DNA from 3 places in the Mycobacterium sp. ITM-2016-00318 genome. Region 2 is predicted to be linked to each of the others. Evidence: predicted binding sites of a transcription regulator. Region 2 holds the regulator's gene; each other region holds the start of a gene.
The links. Region 2 encodes LexA, which represses DNA repair genes until DNA is damaged. Its sites were predicted from a motif close to CGAACANNTGTTCG; they were not measured.

Region 1: the regulator LexA is predicted to act here: its motif matches at 3,145-3,158, upstream of C6A82_RS21705 (HNH endonuclease signature motif containing protein).
Region 3: the regulator LexA is predicted to act here: its motif matches at 3,982-3,995, upstream of C6A82_RS06095 (HNH endonuclease signature motif containing protein).

Annotation. Positions count from the first base shown of each region.
Region 1 is NZ_CP134400.1:4,430,790-4,436,204, reverse strand. It holds gene C6A82_RS21710 (VWA domain-containing protein) at 1-1,594, shown strand, start outside; gene C6A82_RS21705 (HNH endonuclease signature motif containing protein) at 1,591-3,129, opposite strand; gene C6A82_RS21700 (hypothetical protein) at 3,362-3,844, shown strand; gene C6A82_RS21695 (DUF1707 domain-containing protein) at 3,871-4,452, opposite strand; gene C6A82_RS21690 (SDR family oxidoreductase) at 4,496-5,257, opposite strand; gene C6A82_RS21685 (hypothetical protein) at 5,332-5,415, opposite strand, start outside.
Region 2 is NZ_CP134400.1:2,287,253-2,292,667, reverse strand. It holds gene C6A82_RS11120 (PhzF family phenazine biosynthesis protein) at 1-370, shown strand, start outside; gene nrdR (transcriptional regulator NrdR) at 382-846, opposite strand; gene C6A82_RS11110 (LysM peptidoglycan-binding domain-containing protein) at 1,007-1,477, opposite strand; gene lexA (transcriptional repressor LexA) at 1,689-2,372, shown strand; gene C6A82_RS11100 (LGFP repeat-containing protein) at 2,381-4,345, opposite strand; gene C6A82_RS11095 (acyl-CoA dehydrogenase family protein) at 4,468-5,415, opposite strand, start outside.
Region 3 is NZ_CP134400.1:1,245,056-1,250,470, forward strand. It holds gene C6A82_RS06075 (protease pro-enzyme activation domain-containing protein) at 1-1,172, opposite strand, end outside; gene C6A82_RS06080 (hypothetical protein) at 1,182-1,448, opposite strand; gene C6A82_RS06085 (hypothetical protein) at 1,681-2,376, shown strand; gene C6A82_RS06090 (DNA polymerase Y family protein) at 2,373-3,947, shown strand; gene C6A82_RS06095 (HNH endonuclease signature motif containing protein) at 4,192-5,415, shown strand, end outside.

The DNA.
Region 1 (5,415 bases), 2.1 Mb from region 2:
CTGGCGCAGCCAGGAAGCGCGCGAGAAGTACGAGCAGATCAAGGATCTGCTGGGCCGCGAGATGCTCGACCAACGGTTCGCCGGGATGAAGCAGGCGCTGGAGAACGCCACCGATGAGGACCGTCAGCGTGTCAACGACATGCTCGACGACTTGAACGATCTGCTGGACAAGCACTCCCGCGGCGAGGACACGAAGGAGGACTTCGACGACTTCATGGCCAAGCACGGCGAGTTCTTCCCGGAGAACCCGCAGAACGTCGACGAGCTGCTGGATTCGCTGGCCCAGCGTGCGGCCGCCGCGCAGCGGTTCCGCAACAGCCTGTCGCCCGATCAACGTGCCGAGCTGGATGCGTTGGCGCAGCAGGCTTTCGGCTCGCCGTCGCTGATGAATGCGCTCAACCGGCTCGACGGGCATCTGCAGGCGGCGCGGCCGGGCGAGGACTGGACGGGCTCGTCGCGGTTCTCGGGCGACAACCCGATGGGTATGGGCGAGGGTGCGCAGGCCATGCAGGACATCGCGGAGCTCGAGCAGCTGGCGGAGGCGCTCTCGCAGAGCTATGCGGGTGCGACGATGGATGACGTCGACCTCGAGGCGCTGGCCCGCCAGCTCGGCGAAGAGGCCGCCGTGGACGCGCGCACACTGTCCGAGTTGGAGAAGGCGTTGATGGACCAGGGCTTCCTGGATCGCGGCGCCGACGGGCAGTGGCGGCTGTCGCCGAAGGCGATGCGCCAGCTCGGTCAGACCGCGTTGCGCGATGTGTCGCAGCAGCTTTCGGGCCGGCACGGAGAACGGGAGACGCGACGGGCCGGCGCGGCGGGCGAGCTGACGGGCGCCACGCGGGCGTGGCAGTTCGGCGACACCGAGCCGTGGAACGTCACCCGCACGCTGACCAACGCCGTGCTGCGGCAGGCGGGCGCGGGCGAGGCGGAAACGCCGATTCGGATGATGGTCGAGGACGTCGAGGTGTCGGAGACCGAGACGCGTCAGCAGGCCGCGGTGGCACTGCTGGTGGACACCTCGTTCTCGATGGTGATGGAGAACCGCTGGCTGCCGATGAAGCGGACAGCGCTGGCCTTGAGTCACTTGGTGAGCACCCGGTTCCGGTCGGATGCGTTGCAGATCATTGCCTTCGGCCGCTATGCGCGGACGGTGTCGGCGGCGGAGTTGACCGGCTTGGAGGGTGTCTACGAGCAGGGCACGAACCTGCACCATGCGCTGGCGCTTGCCGGGCGGCATCTGCGCCGTCACCCGAACGCGCAGCCGGTGGTGCTGGTGGTCACCGACGGTGAACCGACTGCGCACCTGGAGAGCTATCGAGACGGCACTGGGTTAGATTCGGCGGCTCAGCCGCCGGGAGTGTTCTTCGACTACCCACCGCATCCGCGGACGATCGCCCACACCGTGAAGGGCTTCGACGATATGGCCCGCCTCGGTGCGCAGGTCACGATTTTCCGGCTCGGCAACGATCCGGGCCTGGCCCGGTTCATCGATCAAGTGGCGCGGCGCGTCGAAGGGCGCGTCGTAGTGCCCGATCTCGATGGCTTGGGAGCCGCCGTCGTCGGTGACTATCTGCGTTCGCGCCGCCGCCGTTAGGGATCGTCGTCGTCGAAGAGTTCTTTGAGGAGTTCTTCGGGATGGTGGGCGAGGTTGATCTCGGGTGGACCGGTGTCGTCGGTGTAGGCGAGTCGGCCGGCGTCGGTGATCTTGGTTTGGAGTAGGCCCTTGGTGATGAGGGCGTGGTCGGGCCCGCAGTCGAAGAAGAGACAGTCGGCGTCGGTTTGGCCGCCTTTGCCCCAGGCCGGTTCGTGGTTCACTTCGCAGTGGTATCCGGGTTCGGTGCAGCCGGGCCGTGTGCAGCCGCGATCGCGGGCGTAGCAGATGATGCGTTGGTCGACGGTGGCGATGCGCTTGGTGCGGCCCAGGTACAGCGGCCGGCCCGTGTGGTCGTCGAACACCGCCAGATAGTGGATCGCGTTGGCGGCCATGCGGAGTAGGTCGCGCATCGGTAGGCGCGAGCCGCCGCCGGTGCGTGCCGGTGGTGGCATCGGGATGGCCGGATTGTTGATGGCGTGGGAGGCTTGGTCGAGTTCAGCCAGCGTGGTAGTGGCGATGACGGTGACCGGCAGGCCGCGGTGCTGGCCGTAGGCGCCTGAGGCGAGCGCCGCTCTCAAGCCGAGTTTGAGGGCATCGTGAAGCCGTTGGGCCGCGCTGCGAGTATCGAGTTCCACCGCGACGTGCTCGACGCCTGAAGGTTCGTCTGCGGTTTGATCGGCTGCGTCTGCGGCTGCGTCATCGGGGGCGTCGGTGTCGAGTTCCGGTCGGGGGTCGTCGATCAACTCGAACTGCTCGGCGTCGGCGGGCGAGTGGTCGTTCTCCGGCTCGTGTTCTGGATCAGTGACCGGATCGTGTGGTTGGTGGCGGCCGGGTCTGACGGCGGCATTCGCGGCTTCGATGTACCCGCGAAGTTCGGGGTCAGCCCAGCCGGCGATGTAGCTCATGCCGTCGACGCGTTGCTTGCCCATCCTGAATCCGCTCTTGCGCCTGCGATCCTGCTCATCGAAGTCGTCGTCGGGGCTCAGTTCCGCAGCGATGTCACGAGCCGTCTTCGCGACGAAGTTGGCGTCGTCTTCTTTGGCGTGGCGGACCAGAATCCGTTCGGCCGTGCCCTTTCTGTGATTGAGCCGCGACGGCAATGCGTCGACGCCCTCGCAGACCGCGTCGATGTGGGCTTCGCCGACGTCGCCGTTCTCGAGGGCCTCTGTGAGACAGGGGAGTTCGGGCGGCAGCTGTGGTCCAGTGAGCGTCCGGCGCGGGCGGATGCGGCCGGCGATTATGATGCGCTTTTTGATGTCGCCGCTGGTGATGCGCAGCCGCTGCCACAGCAGTTTCGAGATGACGGTGCCTTTGGGCAGGTCGGGGTCGTCGGGCCCGTCGGGTGGTTCGATGAGCTCGCCGAAGACGCGGTACATCTGGCCCCGGTTGACCCGGTGTTGGCGTTCGAGGCGCTCGGCGACCTCGACGCGAAACGCATTGCCGACCGAGTCCGAGCAGGCCGCGCGCAGCTGCGCGTAACCGGCGTCGATCGCATCGAGTGCGGCGCCGATCTGCTTTTGCTGCTGCGACTTCATGCCTTCCACGCTATTCGAACGTGTGTGCGATGTGTCAGAGGAAAATTGCCGCCTGTGGATAAAGTCCCGACTGTGGATAACCGGGTCGCTCAGTCGGAGCCGAATTGCGTTGCAGTGATATGCATTTACTCGCGACAACCGTCGACGCGTGCGCTACATTTCGCGGGACGAGCTGCCCGAGGGGGCGGCCGCTTTCGTGAAGGGGACCCTGTAGATGGCGAAGCATCGGCGCATGTCCGAAAGATCTGTGCGCACGCGGACGGTGATCGGCGGCCTGGCCGCCGGCGGCGCACTCGCGGCTCTTGCGCCGGCAGGCATGGCAGCGGCAGCACCAACCGCAAATGAGGTCGAGGCGAATACGCCGGGCACCGCGGTCGGCCGCCCGGACCTCAACAACCCCGCGCCGGGTCTGCGCGCCGCGCAGCAGTTCGGCGATTCGGTCTTCAATCAGACTCCGGGTATCAACAAGACACTTGACGATTCGCCGGTTGGTGCCGGGTATCACGAGGCGTTCGGGCAGGCCGGCAAGGTCAGGTACGACCAGGCCGACGGCAAGTACTACTACGACAAGACAACGGGATCGAACGGCGCGTTCAAGGGTGTGCTCAACACGGCCCCGGCAGATCAGTTAGGAAACGTACTTCCGGTCCGCGAATGCAACTTGAAGGGCGACCCCGCGAGCGGAGCGCCGGTATTCGGGTTCAAGGACTGCTAACCGCAAGCGGCAGCGCAGGGTCGGTGCTAGCCGGCCTTGCGCTTCCTGCGCTTGACGGCGACTTTGCCCCACAGCGAGAAGCCCTTGACTTTCACCAGGGGTGCGCCGGGTACGCCCTGCCCGTTCTCGAGATGGTCGAACGTTCCCATCACGCCGTGGCCATGCAACTCGACGTTGACCTCCGGCGGAACAAGAATCGTCTGGCCGCCCATGATCGAGTAGGTGCGGATCTCGACCTCGGGTGACGTGAAGTCGGCGTAGCGCAGATCGACCACGCCGCCGCCCCACAGCGCGAAGGTCGTCAGCTTTCTCGGAACATTCCACCGGCCACGGCGCTCGAATCCACTCATGATCGCCAGCAGCACCGTCGACGGAGCCGGATGGAGCGGCCCGCCCCTCACGGCGCTGGTCAAGGCGCCGGGCAGATCCGAACTCAGGCGCTCGAGGTCGTCGTACGTCTTGGCCGCGTAGGCCTTGGTCAGCCGGTTCTCGTACTCACTCATCGGGAGGCGACCCGCTGCGGCGGCGTCGGCGAGGAGCTGTGCAACGTGTACGCGATCGGTGTCCGCTGCGGGGTCCGACTGATTTCGCGACGTTGGAGTGCTCATCACTGTCGAGCGTACGGCGAAGGTACGAATAAGCACAGGAAAGTCATGTAGTTGCAACTAGGTACTCGGCGAAGCCGATCGTGCCGATTGGATTTGCCGGCACGAGATTAGCGCCGGACTTGAAGCCGGCGACGATGCCACCGGGCACTGGCAATGAAACCACCCGTCGACGGCTGCCGCGCGACGTCACATACATGCGGCCCAGATCGTCGTGGCCGAAGACCGCGGGCCCGCCGATGTCGTCAACCCGACCGGCGGCTTCCTTGTCGATCAGCGACACCAGGTGCGACGCGACGTCACGGGTGTCTATGGGCTGGAAGCGGACGTCCTTGATCGCGATCAGCGCGGGTGTGAAGCGCTGCATAGAGAACGACGTCTCGATCAGATCGTGGAACTGCGTGACGCGGACGATCGTGTGGCCGAGTCCCGACGCGGCGAGCGCCTCTTCGACGCGCAGCTTGGTCTTGTAATAGGGAAGCGGGATGCGATCGATTCCGACGATCGACACATAGATGATGTTGGCCGTCTTCGCGCGGCGTGCGGCCGAGATGAGGTTGGTGGCGGAGACGACGTCCTTGGCACGCGTGCCCTGGGTGGCGCAGTGGATGACGGTGTCGATGCCGTCGAGCGCGGCGTCGATGCCCTCGCCGCTGAGCAGGTCGCCCTGCGCCCAGTGGACGCCGGTGTAGCCGACGTGGTGTCTGCGGCTCAGCGCGCGGACTTTGTGACCGGCCTCGGTGGCTTCGCCGACCACTCGGTGCCCGAGTGTGCCGGTCGCGCCAGTGATGAGAACGTCACGAGCCATCGCTGACTGACCCTACGCGCAAAAGAAAACGGGCACCTGCGCTGTGCGTAAGTGCCCGTTGACTTATCGAAGGATCAGGGACCCTCGGGCACAGACGAGATGGGCCCCGACAGGAAACCACCCGTGCCCGTGAGGCTGTTCACGAAAGTCTCGCCCTG
Region 2 (5,415 bases):
TGACGACGACATCGCCGCCGTCCGGGCGCGCGCCGGTTGGGCGCCGGAGTTCGCGATATACGAGCTCGACTCCACCGACGAGCTGTTCGCGGCGGAACCGGACGACTATCCCGACGATGTCGAGAACTACCTGTGGACGTGGACCGACAAAGACAACGGCGTCCTTCGCTCCCGGATGTTCGCGCCCGGTCTCGGCATACCCGAGGACGAGGCCACGGGCGCGGCGGCCGTTCGCATCACCGACCACCTGAGCCGCGACCTGACTATCGTCCAGGGCAAAGGCTCGGTCATCAAGACGCAGTGGAGTGCCGACGGATGGGTGTGGGTCGCGGGTCGGGTGGTGACCGACGGGGCGCGGCAGATCGACTGACGGCTGCGCGCTCAGCCCGACGTCGGAACCTCGCGATGAGCCCGCAACGCCTCGATCTCGCGTTCGAAATCGTCGGCAGACGAGAACGACCGGTACACGGAAGCGAATCTCAGGTAGGCGACCTCGTCGAGATCGCGGAGCGGGCCGAGGATGGCCAGCCCCACTTCGTGGCTCGCCACTTCCGGTGAGCCCGTGGCGCGAACGGCGTCTTCCACCTGCTGCGCCAAGAGCATCAGGGCGTCATCGTCGACATCGCGGCCCTGGCACGCCCGGCGCACGCCCTTGATGACCTTTTCGCGGCTGAACGGCTCGGTGACCCCGCTGCGCTTCACCACCGCGAGTACGGCGGTCTCCACCGTGGTGAACCGGCGTCCGCACTCAGGGCATGACCTGCGACGCCGGATCGCCTGGCCCTCGTCGGTTTCCCGCGAGTCGACGACCCGGGAATCGGGATGGCGGCAGAACGGACAGTGCATGACTGCTCCTTCGCCGCGCCGACAAACTTCCGAATCGAACGCCTCCGAGCGTACCTTTGCACCCTGCCGGGAAGCGAAAGTCCGCGGGAATGAGGCCTGTCGGGTCTGCGCCGGCATCATGGCCGTTGTGCGACAGCGCGATTCATCGCGCATGACACGCTCAGCCGACCGGGGCGATCAGGGTCTGCCCGGCGTCAAGCGACGCGGACTCGAGCTGGTTGAGTTCGCGGATGCGGTCCACGACATGGGCGACGGGCGCATCGGGGGCAACCCGGTGAGCGACATGCGCGAGCGTCTCCCCCGCCTGTACCTGGACTACAGAAAGCGTGTCCGGCACCGGCGACGACGAGCCGGCAGTGCCGACGACCCCGCCGAACTGCGCCACCACACCCAGCCACACCGTGATCAGCGCGGCCAGCAGAGCCAGACCGACCGTGGCGGCAGGGGTGATCGGGCGCCTGCGGTGGGAAGCCCGCGACATCACCACACCGGGACCGCGGTATCGCATCGGCGCAACGGCCGGCCGCCGCCTGCTCTGCGGGGTGCGGTATGGACGCCGCGCTGCAGGCGGGCGCTGAGGCCGCCGCACGACCGGTCCTGCCAGGACTTCTCGCGTGTCCAGAACTGTCATCTGCTTCGCCTTTCGCTTCGCTGGTTCGCTCCTATGTTCGAACCGTACTCGATCACCCGTTCGATTAATAGAACGTGTGATCGAACTGTTGCGAAACGATAGAGCAGCCCACCGACAATTCGCGGCGGTCGCGCTTCCCCCGCTCAAGGGAACGCGACACGCCTCGAACACATGTTTGATTATCGAACCGCGGGGGACTACATTCAGCGCCATGAGCGAGGACCGGACGGACACTCAGAAGAACGCCTCAGGCGGCGGCCTGACCGAGCGTCAGCGCACGATCCTGCAGGTCATCCGCGCCTCGGTGAGCAGCCGCGGATATCCGCCCAGCATCCGGGAAATCGGCGACGCAGTGGGCCTGACGTCCACCTCGTCGGTCGCCCATCAGCTTCGGACACTCGAGAAGAAGGGCTTCCTTCGCCGCGATCCGAACCGCCCGCGCGCTGTCGACGTCCGTGGCGCCGACGATATGGTGACGCCGATCGTGAACACTGATGTGGCGGGTTCCGACGCGCTGCCTGAGCCGACATTCGTCCCGGTGCTCGGCCGTATCGCGGCAGGCGGTCCGATCCTGGCCGAGGAGGCCGTGGAGGACGTCTTCCCGCTACCCCGCGAACTCGTGGGCGAGGGGTCGCTGTTCCTGCTCAAGGTGGTCGGCGACTCGATGGTCGACGCGGCCATCTGCGACGGCGACTGGGTGGTCGTGCGTCAGCAGAACGTCGCCGACAACGGCGATATCGTCGCGGCGATGATCGACGGTGAGGCCACGGTCAAGAGCTTCAAGCGCACCCGCGGTCAGGTGTGGCTGATGCCGCACAACCCGGCCTTTGATCCGATTCCGGGCAATGACGCAGCGGTTCTCGGCAAGGTCGTCACCGTGATACGCAAGATCTGAACCTGCACTCAGTCGGCCTTGACGAACCCGTTGGCGCGGGCGAACTCCTCGTTGATGAAGTAGACGTCGGCCGGAATGTGGTCGTAGAGGTCGCTCTCCGGCCCCCAATACATCCCAGATTTGGTGTCCGCCTTGATCGCATACCCGACAGGCGCCGTATACGGATCGTCGAGCGGTAGTCGGAATGCGGTCTGAGCTGCCGGCGGATCCGAGCTGTCGGGGTCGGGCGGTGGAGGCGGCGTAGCGGGCTCATCCATATCCGCAGGCGGCTCGTCGGGTTCCACCGACGAGTGCCTGCCAGCATTCGTATCCGCCTCCGCCGGGATTCGCGTCGGAGCAGTCACGGAATCGTCGGGTTCGGGTTCGAGTTCGGAGAACTCGTCGCCGTCATCGTCCGACTCGTCGAAGGCGGACTGCTCGAACGGGTCTCGAATGCCCTCGCCAAGTCCAGACGGCTCAGAGCCCGAAGGCCTCCCGTAATTCTCGGCCAGTCGCGCTCTGCCGTACTCGTCGGATCCTGCGAGTCGCACGGCCTCGGCTTCGGCCGTGGTGTCGTGGTTGCGGTCGACTTCGAATTCGGTTTCAAACTCGGAGTCGAACGGGTCCTTCCCGTCGTCGTCGCCGCCCCGCCGTTTGCGCAGCGTCGCAACCAGGATCAGGCCGATCACAAGCAGGAGTGGGATGCCCGCCAGCAGCCACCACCATGACGGGGTGAGCCAGTTGCGCTCATTGGAATTCGGCGCGGCGGCGTTCGAGGCGTCCGGCGGTTCGTAGCCCGGTACCGTCAGGCCGGCCAGGCCCGAGGCCAGGTTTGCCGGCTCAGTGCTGAACTTTTGGCTCTGCTTGTCCCAGGAGATCTCGCCGCCGGTGAACCGTTGGGCTACGACGTTGCCGTCGTCCGTCTGATCGGCCACCGGAGGCCCGAGCGGACCGATCGCGCCACCGAGTTTGTCCCAGGCCGCGTTCATCGCGCCCCGCACGATGAACGCCCCGTAGTCGGGCGTCCAGAAGATCAGCGGCTTGTCCTCGGCGGAGAATGTGATGACCCGACTGCCGGTCTTCAGACCGCCGTCGGCCTCGTTGCTCGTAGGAAGTCCCAGGTCGCTTTGCGGACCACCGACGGACTCGTATTTTTTCAGGACCTGGCCGCTGACGACATTGGCGCCGGTGGCCGGGCTGTAGAAGATCTTGCCGCCGGTGAAGTCCTGCCCCGCGCCGTCGGGCCCGATCGAGTACTGCTGCCCCTGCTTGGCGCCGAGCGGCCCAAGCGGCCCGCCGGCGGCCCGGCGCGCGGCGTTGATCGCCGAGGTGGCGTCGTCGGGCACGGTCAGCCCGGCCAGCTGCCCCGCGAGATCGGGCGGCACGGTCGTGAACTCCTTACTGGACCGGTTCCAGGTGAGTTCACCGCCGGTGAACTTCTGCGATACGAGGTCTCCTCTGAAGACCTCGTCCTCGGTCGGTACGCCCAGGATCCCCGCCGACCCGCCGAGTTTGTCCCAGGCGGCGTTGATCGCTCCCCTGACGACATGTGCGCCGGTGTCCGGCGTCCAGAAGATGACGGGCTTGTCGGCCGCGCTGAACGTGGTGTTGCGGCTGCCGGGAGCCTTGCCCGGGCCTTCGTCGATGGTGGGAAAACCCAGGTCTCCGTCTGCGGCGCCGCCGAGCGAGTCGTATTTCTGCAGGATCGCGCCCGTCATGGGATGGGCGCCGGTGTCGGGGGTGAACAGGATCTTGCCGCCCGCGAAGTTCTGTCCGAAGCCGCCGCCGACGGGATAGACGCCGCCGTCGCTGGGTCCCATCGGGCCCGCCACGCCTCCACTGGCGTCGTAGGCCTGGTTGATCACGTCCGCGGCATCGGATTCCGGGGTCGCCGCCGCCAACGGCGACAGCGGCAGGAGCGCCACAACCGCGGCCAGTACAGCAGCCGCTATGCGGCCGAAAACGGAGTTCAGCAGGGCACGCTCCCCACTCATCCACCCTCCCCGTGTTACGGCCAGGTCCCCCTGAAACTAGCGCGTTCACCTGCCGTGCGTCAGATAGACACGATAACGATAGGTTTCCGAGATTCTCGCCGAACCGCGATTGCGGGGTGGATCTACACGCCCAGCGAGCGTCCGATGATCTCTTTCATGATCTCGGTGGTGCCGCCGTAGATGGTCTGTACCCGCGCGTCCAGATAGGCCCGCGCAACGTTGTACTCCCTCATGTACCCGTAACCGCCGTGCAGCTGGAGACAGCGGTCGACGAGGTGCACCTGCTTCTCGGTGGAGTACCACTTCGCCATCGAAGCCTGCTCCGCGGACAGCCTGCCGTCCAGATGCAAGCGGATGAACTCGTCGACCATGATGCGCACAACCGTTGCATCCGTGGCTAATTCGGCCAACAGGAAGCGGCTGTTCTGCTGGCTGCCGATCGGCTTGCCGAAGGCCTTGCGCTCCTTGGTGTACTGCAGCGTCTCGGTCAGCACGGCCTCCATGGCAGCGGCCGCCATGACCGCGATGTTCAACCGTTCCTGCGGCAGGTTCTGCATCAGGTAGATGAAGCCCATGCCCTCTTCGCCGAGCAGGTTTTCGGCGGGCACCTTCACGTCGGTGAACGACAGCTCGGCGGTGTCCTGTCCGTCCAACCCGATCTTGTCCAGTTTCCGTCCGCGTTCGAAGCCCTCCATGTCCCGCTCGACGACCAGCAGGGAGAAGCCCTGCGCGCCCTTTTCGGGATCGGTCTGGGCCACCACGATCACCAGATCGGCGTTGATGCCGTTGGTGATGAACGTCTTGGAACCATTGAGCACATAGTGGTCACCTGTTTTGACCGCCTTGGCCTTGATGCCCTGCAGGTCACTGCCGGTGCCTGGTTCGGTCATGGCGATCGCGGTGATGATCTCGCCCGAACAGAACTTCGGCAGCCAGCGCTGCTTCTGCTCGTCGGTGGCCAGCTTGAGCAGGTACGGCGCGATGATGTCGTTGTGCAGGCCCCAGCCGATGCCGCTGTACCGGCCCGCCGTGGTCTCCTCGGTGATGATGCAGTTGTAGCGGAAGTCCGG
Region 3 (5,415 bases), 1.0 Mb from region 2:
CTGCCCAGCGACAGCGGCACGTCGAACCACGCCTGTTCGGACTGCCACAGCCCGGCAGCGTCGGTGGACAGCGTGGTTCCGCCGACGTTGGTCATCTCGGGCAGGGATGCGACCGAGTCCAAGCCGATATCGGCGTCGCTCGGGGGTGACGACCAGTCCTGGCCGCCCTTGCACTCCAGGCCCGCAAGGTCGCCGCTGGCGTTGAAAGATGTTGTGCCGTTGGCATGTGCGACCGCGATCGCGGACCGGACCGGTGCCAGATCGGCGGCGGTGATCAGCTTGTCGCAGCCCCAGCCGATCGAGAAGCTCCACACCGCGCCGGGAAACTGTTGGTCGGCCGATTCCAGCATCTGTGCGATTTTCTCGAAGGCGCCGTCGCCTTCGACCGTCGGCCTGGCGTTGACGACGACCTTGCGCGCGTCGGGTGCGACGGCGTGCGCGACCTCGAGATCCATCGTCGTCTCGCCGCGCGGTGCGGCCGGTTGGCCACCTACCACGGTCGGAGTGAACTTCGGCAGTCCGTACAGCGACGAGAAGCCGTCAAGGTCGGCCTGGTCGTAACCGTCGAACGCGAAGATCACGATGGTCTGGCCTTTGCCGGTAAAGCCTTGGGCGGCAAGCTTGCTGACGTTGTAGGCGTTGCGCAGCGCGCTCGGCTGCAATCCCTGGTCCGGCACGTCCGTCGGCAGCATCGGTGGCTTGGACGTGTGATGCGGCGTGTAGCTCAGGATCCTGCCGAGCTCGACAACCTCCGGACGCAGTTCCTGGGGCACCGACGGCTGCTGCGGAGATGCATAGAACAGCTGACCGCGCTGACCGCGGTAGTCGTGTACCTCGACACCGAAGGCTGTGCCGACCCGTTGAGCGTTTCCTTCGACGACGGCCCAGTCGTGGCCTGGCCGCCATCGCACGAACAGACCTTGGGTGCGCGCCCAGCCCACCAGCCGATCGGGTGGTGCGGTATCGCGCAGGGCAACGGTCAGCTGAGCGTCATCGCGGTGTGAGGGGCCGAGATCCGTTGAAGCACCGAGCAACAGCGCAAACGGACCGCCGATCGGCGCAGGTGTGTCGTGCCCCTGCGTGATCCGCAGATCCGACGCAAGCACCAGCACCCCCGCCGCTGCGATCAACGCCAGCAGTCGGTGCCCGGCGCTTGTTCGCCAACCGGGCACCGCGGTGTGCTAGTTGTCGCCGGGAACGGCCGTCGGCGCCGCCGGTGCCGTCACGCCGGGTGAGAAGGGGTTCGGGCCACCGGGATCAAGGCGCGGGGCCTTCTCGGTCGGCTCGGGAGGCGGTGTGGTCGTGGTCGTTGTGGTGGTGGTCGTTGTCGAAGTCTCGGGAGCCTTCTCCTCTTCCTTCGCGCACGCGGCGGAAAGCCCGACAAGGGCGATGATGGCCGCGGCTCCGGCGATGGCCGGAAGGCGACGAGTCGTACGACGTGTCGTCATGGATTGTCCTATCTGTCCCCCGACGGGCGAATGAATCGCGTCAGTGCGATTCGTCGTTGGAAACCTTATCCGATAAGCGAATGTTTCCCAGGTTTTAAGCGGCAGGCGAAGGGGGGAGGGGATCTTTCACAGCGCTGCCGACGCTTGACGGTGTCGGTGGGCGGGTGTTTACTCGGGGTATCGAACATATTTTCGAACGCCGTGTGATTCGGATGAGGCGGAAGGTACTGCTGTGACCGCTGCGATGAGCCTGGATCGGCATCGGGTTGACCGCGCTGAACAGGTAGAACACCTGCGTCGCAAGATGGCGGCGATCTCCGGCAAGGTCGGTCCCGGTCGACGCGGCCAGGTGCCGTCGAACGAGGTGCTACCCGAGTCGAAAAGTTTGCTGCCGCTCCCAGAATCTCTGACTGAAGCCCTTCCGACCACGTTGCCGAAGGGAACAGTGGCGGTGCTGTCGGGGGCCCGATCAATGCCGCTGAGCATGGTGGCGGCGGTGACGGCTGCAGGTGGGCACGCGGCCATCGTCGGTCAGCCCGACATCGGCCTACTCGCCGCCGTCGAGATGGGAGCGGATCTGAGCCGGCTCGCTGTCATCCCTGACCCGGGTGCGGATCCCGTTGAAGTCGCGGCGGTGCTGATGGACGGCATGGATCTGGTGCTGCTCGGTCTCAACGGCCGTTCGGTGCCTGCGACCAGGGCGCGTGCGGTGATCGCCCGCGCGCGACAGAAGGGGTGCACGCTGTTGGTCACCGGTGGCGACCTGCAGGGCGCATCGACCCGGTTGGAGGCCAGGGTCAGCGGCTACGAAGTGACCGGCGGAGGCGACGGCAGGCCGCTGTCGGGATGCGGCCGGATCAGCCGCGTGCGGCTGGCCATGCGGGCACGAGGGCGGACCTTTAGGTCGGTGCACGCGGTAGGCGAATGAGCGCATCGCGGGTACTGGCCATCTGGTGCATGGATTGGCCTGCGGTCGCCGCGGCCGCCGCGGCGGAACTGTCCCCGACGTCCCCTGTCGCGGTCACGCTGGCCAATCGGGTCATCGCTTGCTCGGCGTCGGCCCGTGCGGTCGGGGTGCGCCGCGGTCTGCGCCGGCGCGAGGCCCAGGCCAGATGCCCGCAGTTGCATGTCGTGACCGCCGACCCGGCGCGCGATGCCCGTCACTTCGAGAACGTGACGACAGCGGTGGACGATCTGGTTCCGCGCGCCGAGGTGCTGCGACCGGGACTGCTGGTGTTGCCGGTGCGCGGGGCGGCGCGCTACTTCGGCTCCGAGCAGGCCGCCGCCGAGCGGTTGGTCGACGCGGTGGCCTCCGCAGGCGCCGAATGCCAGGTGGGTATCGCCGATCGACTGGCCACCGCGGTGTTCGCCGCACGCGCAGGACGGATCATCGAGCCCGGCAAGGATGCGGTGTTCCTGTCGGCACTGTCCATCAGGCAGCTGGCCACCGAACCGGGCCTGGCTGCACGAGGCCGTGAGGACCTCGCGGATCTGTTGTGGCGCATGGGTATCCGCAACATCGGGCAGTTCGCCGCACTGTCCCGCGCCGATGTGGCGTCCCGGTTCGGAGCGGATGCGGTGGCCGCGCATCGATTCGCCCGTGCCGAGCCGGGCCGAGGGCCGTCGGGTCGCGAACCGCCGCAGGAGCTCGACGCCGTGATGGACTGCGACCCGCCGATCGACCGGGTGGATGCCGCTGCGTTCGCAGGCCGGTCACTGGCGGGAGATCTGCACCGCAGCCTCGAGGCGGCCGGCGTCGGCTGCACACGGCTTGCCATCCACGCGGTGACCGCCAACGGGCAAGAGCTGAACCGGGTTTGGCGTTGCGCGGAGCCGCTGACCGAGGACGCCACCGCGGACAGGGTGCGCTGGCAGCTGGACGGTTGGCTGAACCGGCGCAATCCGAACGACAGGCCAACGGCACCGATCACCGTGCTGCGGCTGAAGCCGGTGGAAGTGGTCTCGGCCGAGGCGTTGCAGCTGCCGCTGTGGGGTGGCGTCGGTGAAGAAGACCGGCTACGCGCCCGTCGTGCGCTGGTTCGGGTTCAGGGTCTGCTCGGACCGGAGGCTGTGCAGGTGCCGGTGCTCAGCGGAGGCCGTGGGCCCGCCGAGCGAATCACGTTGACGCCGTTGGGTGACGAGCCGGTGCCGAGGGCCGATCCCGGTCAGCCGTGGCCGGGCCAACTGCCCGAACCATCGCCGACCGTGCTGCTGGACGACCCGGTCGAGGTGCTCGACGGCGACGGCAATTCAGTGCGGGTAACCAGCAGGGGATTGTTCACCGCTGCTCCGGCGCGGCTTGTCGCACCCGGCAGGGAGGGTGCGTTGTCCTGGTGGGCGGGGCCGTGGCCGGTCGACGAGCGGTGGTGGGACCCCGACCAGGACCGCAAGGCTGGACGCACCGCGCGGGCGCAAGTACTGATCGATGGAGATCCTGAACAGGCACTGCTGCTGTGTTTCCGACAGCGGCGGTGGTACCTGGAGGGTATCTACGAGTGAACCTTTTCGATGTCGGGCAGCTTCCAGGTCCTGTCGAACAGCGGCTCGTCCGGCCCGCGCCTCCAGTGCACGGCGGTGCACTGACCGATCGGCGATCTCGGCCGGATTCGACGGCGGACCCGATGCCGGTTCATGTCGCTGCCACAGAGTTCGCATCTGGCGTCTCCCACGTCGGTGCCGACATTCAGCCGCAGGTGGCGCTGCGCGAGGGTGTTTGTCGGGCCCACCGGGTAGGTTCGAACCTATGTTCGATAATCTCGCGCCGACCGAGTTGGTGGTGGCGATCGCCGATTCGCAACGCCAGGAATCGATGGTGATGGCGCAGCGGATGGCGGCGGTGGCCGAACTGTTGGCTCAGCGGACCGCCGAGATCCATGACGAGGATCCCGATCCGGGATACATGATTGTGACGGGCTTTCAGCGCACCACCGCCGAGGTTGCCGCGGCGATGAATCTGTCTGCCTCCGCGGCCTGCTTCGTGGTCTCCCACGCCCACACGCTTGCGGAGCGGCTGCCGAAGGTGGCGGCGGTGCTCGCGATGGGTGATACCGACTGGCGCACGGTGAAGCTGATCATCACCCGCACCGAGTTCGTCAGCGACAGCGTGATCGGGCGCCTAGACAAGCAGTTGGCCAACCGGATAGCGAAGTGGCGCTGCTGGTCACGCAAACGGATCATCAACGCCGTCGACGCCACGGTGCGCACGATGGATCCCGACGCGATCCTCGAACGTCTGCGCCGGGAGGACAAGCGCCACGTCGGCGTGACCCCGCAGAGTGACGGCACCGCCAAAGTGGAGGGCGTCCTCGCCGCGGAAGCCGGGATGGCATTCGACAAGCGGCTCGCCGAGCTGGCCGACGGCGTGTGCCGTGCCGACCCACGTACCCGTGATCAGCGGCGCGCCGATGCCATGGAGGCGATGGCTGAACGGCGCGCGCTTGTCTGCCTGTGCGGCGCCGACGACTGCCCCAACCGTTCGGACGAACCTGCGCCCGCAAGGAGGATCATGGTCAACGTCATTGCCGGAGCGGAGACGGTTCTCGGCGGCGGCGACGCGCCCGGCTACATCGAGGGCTACGGCGTGATCGACGCCGAGCAGGTCCGTTCACTCGCCGAGAAGGCGCACCTGCGGACACTCGAGGAACCCGCCGTCAGCGACGCTGAAGCGCTGCGTTACCAGCCCACCGCCGCGGTGGAACGGTGGGTGCGGATGCGCGATCTGACATGCCGCTTTCCCGGGTGCGATCGTGCGGCGGTGATCTGCGATGTGGACCACACCATTCCGTTCAACCGCGCCGACCCGCGAAACGGCGGTCCGACGGTTCCGTGGAACCTCAAGTGCCTCTGCCGTGAACACCATCGGGACAAGACCTTCGTCGACGGCTGGCGCGATGAGCAACTTCGCGACGGCACGGTGATCTGGACGTCGCCAACCGGTGAGGTGTATCGCACCGCGCCCGGCGGCGTG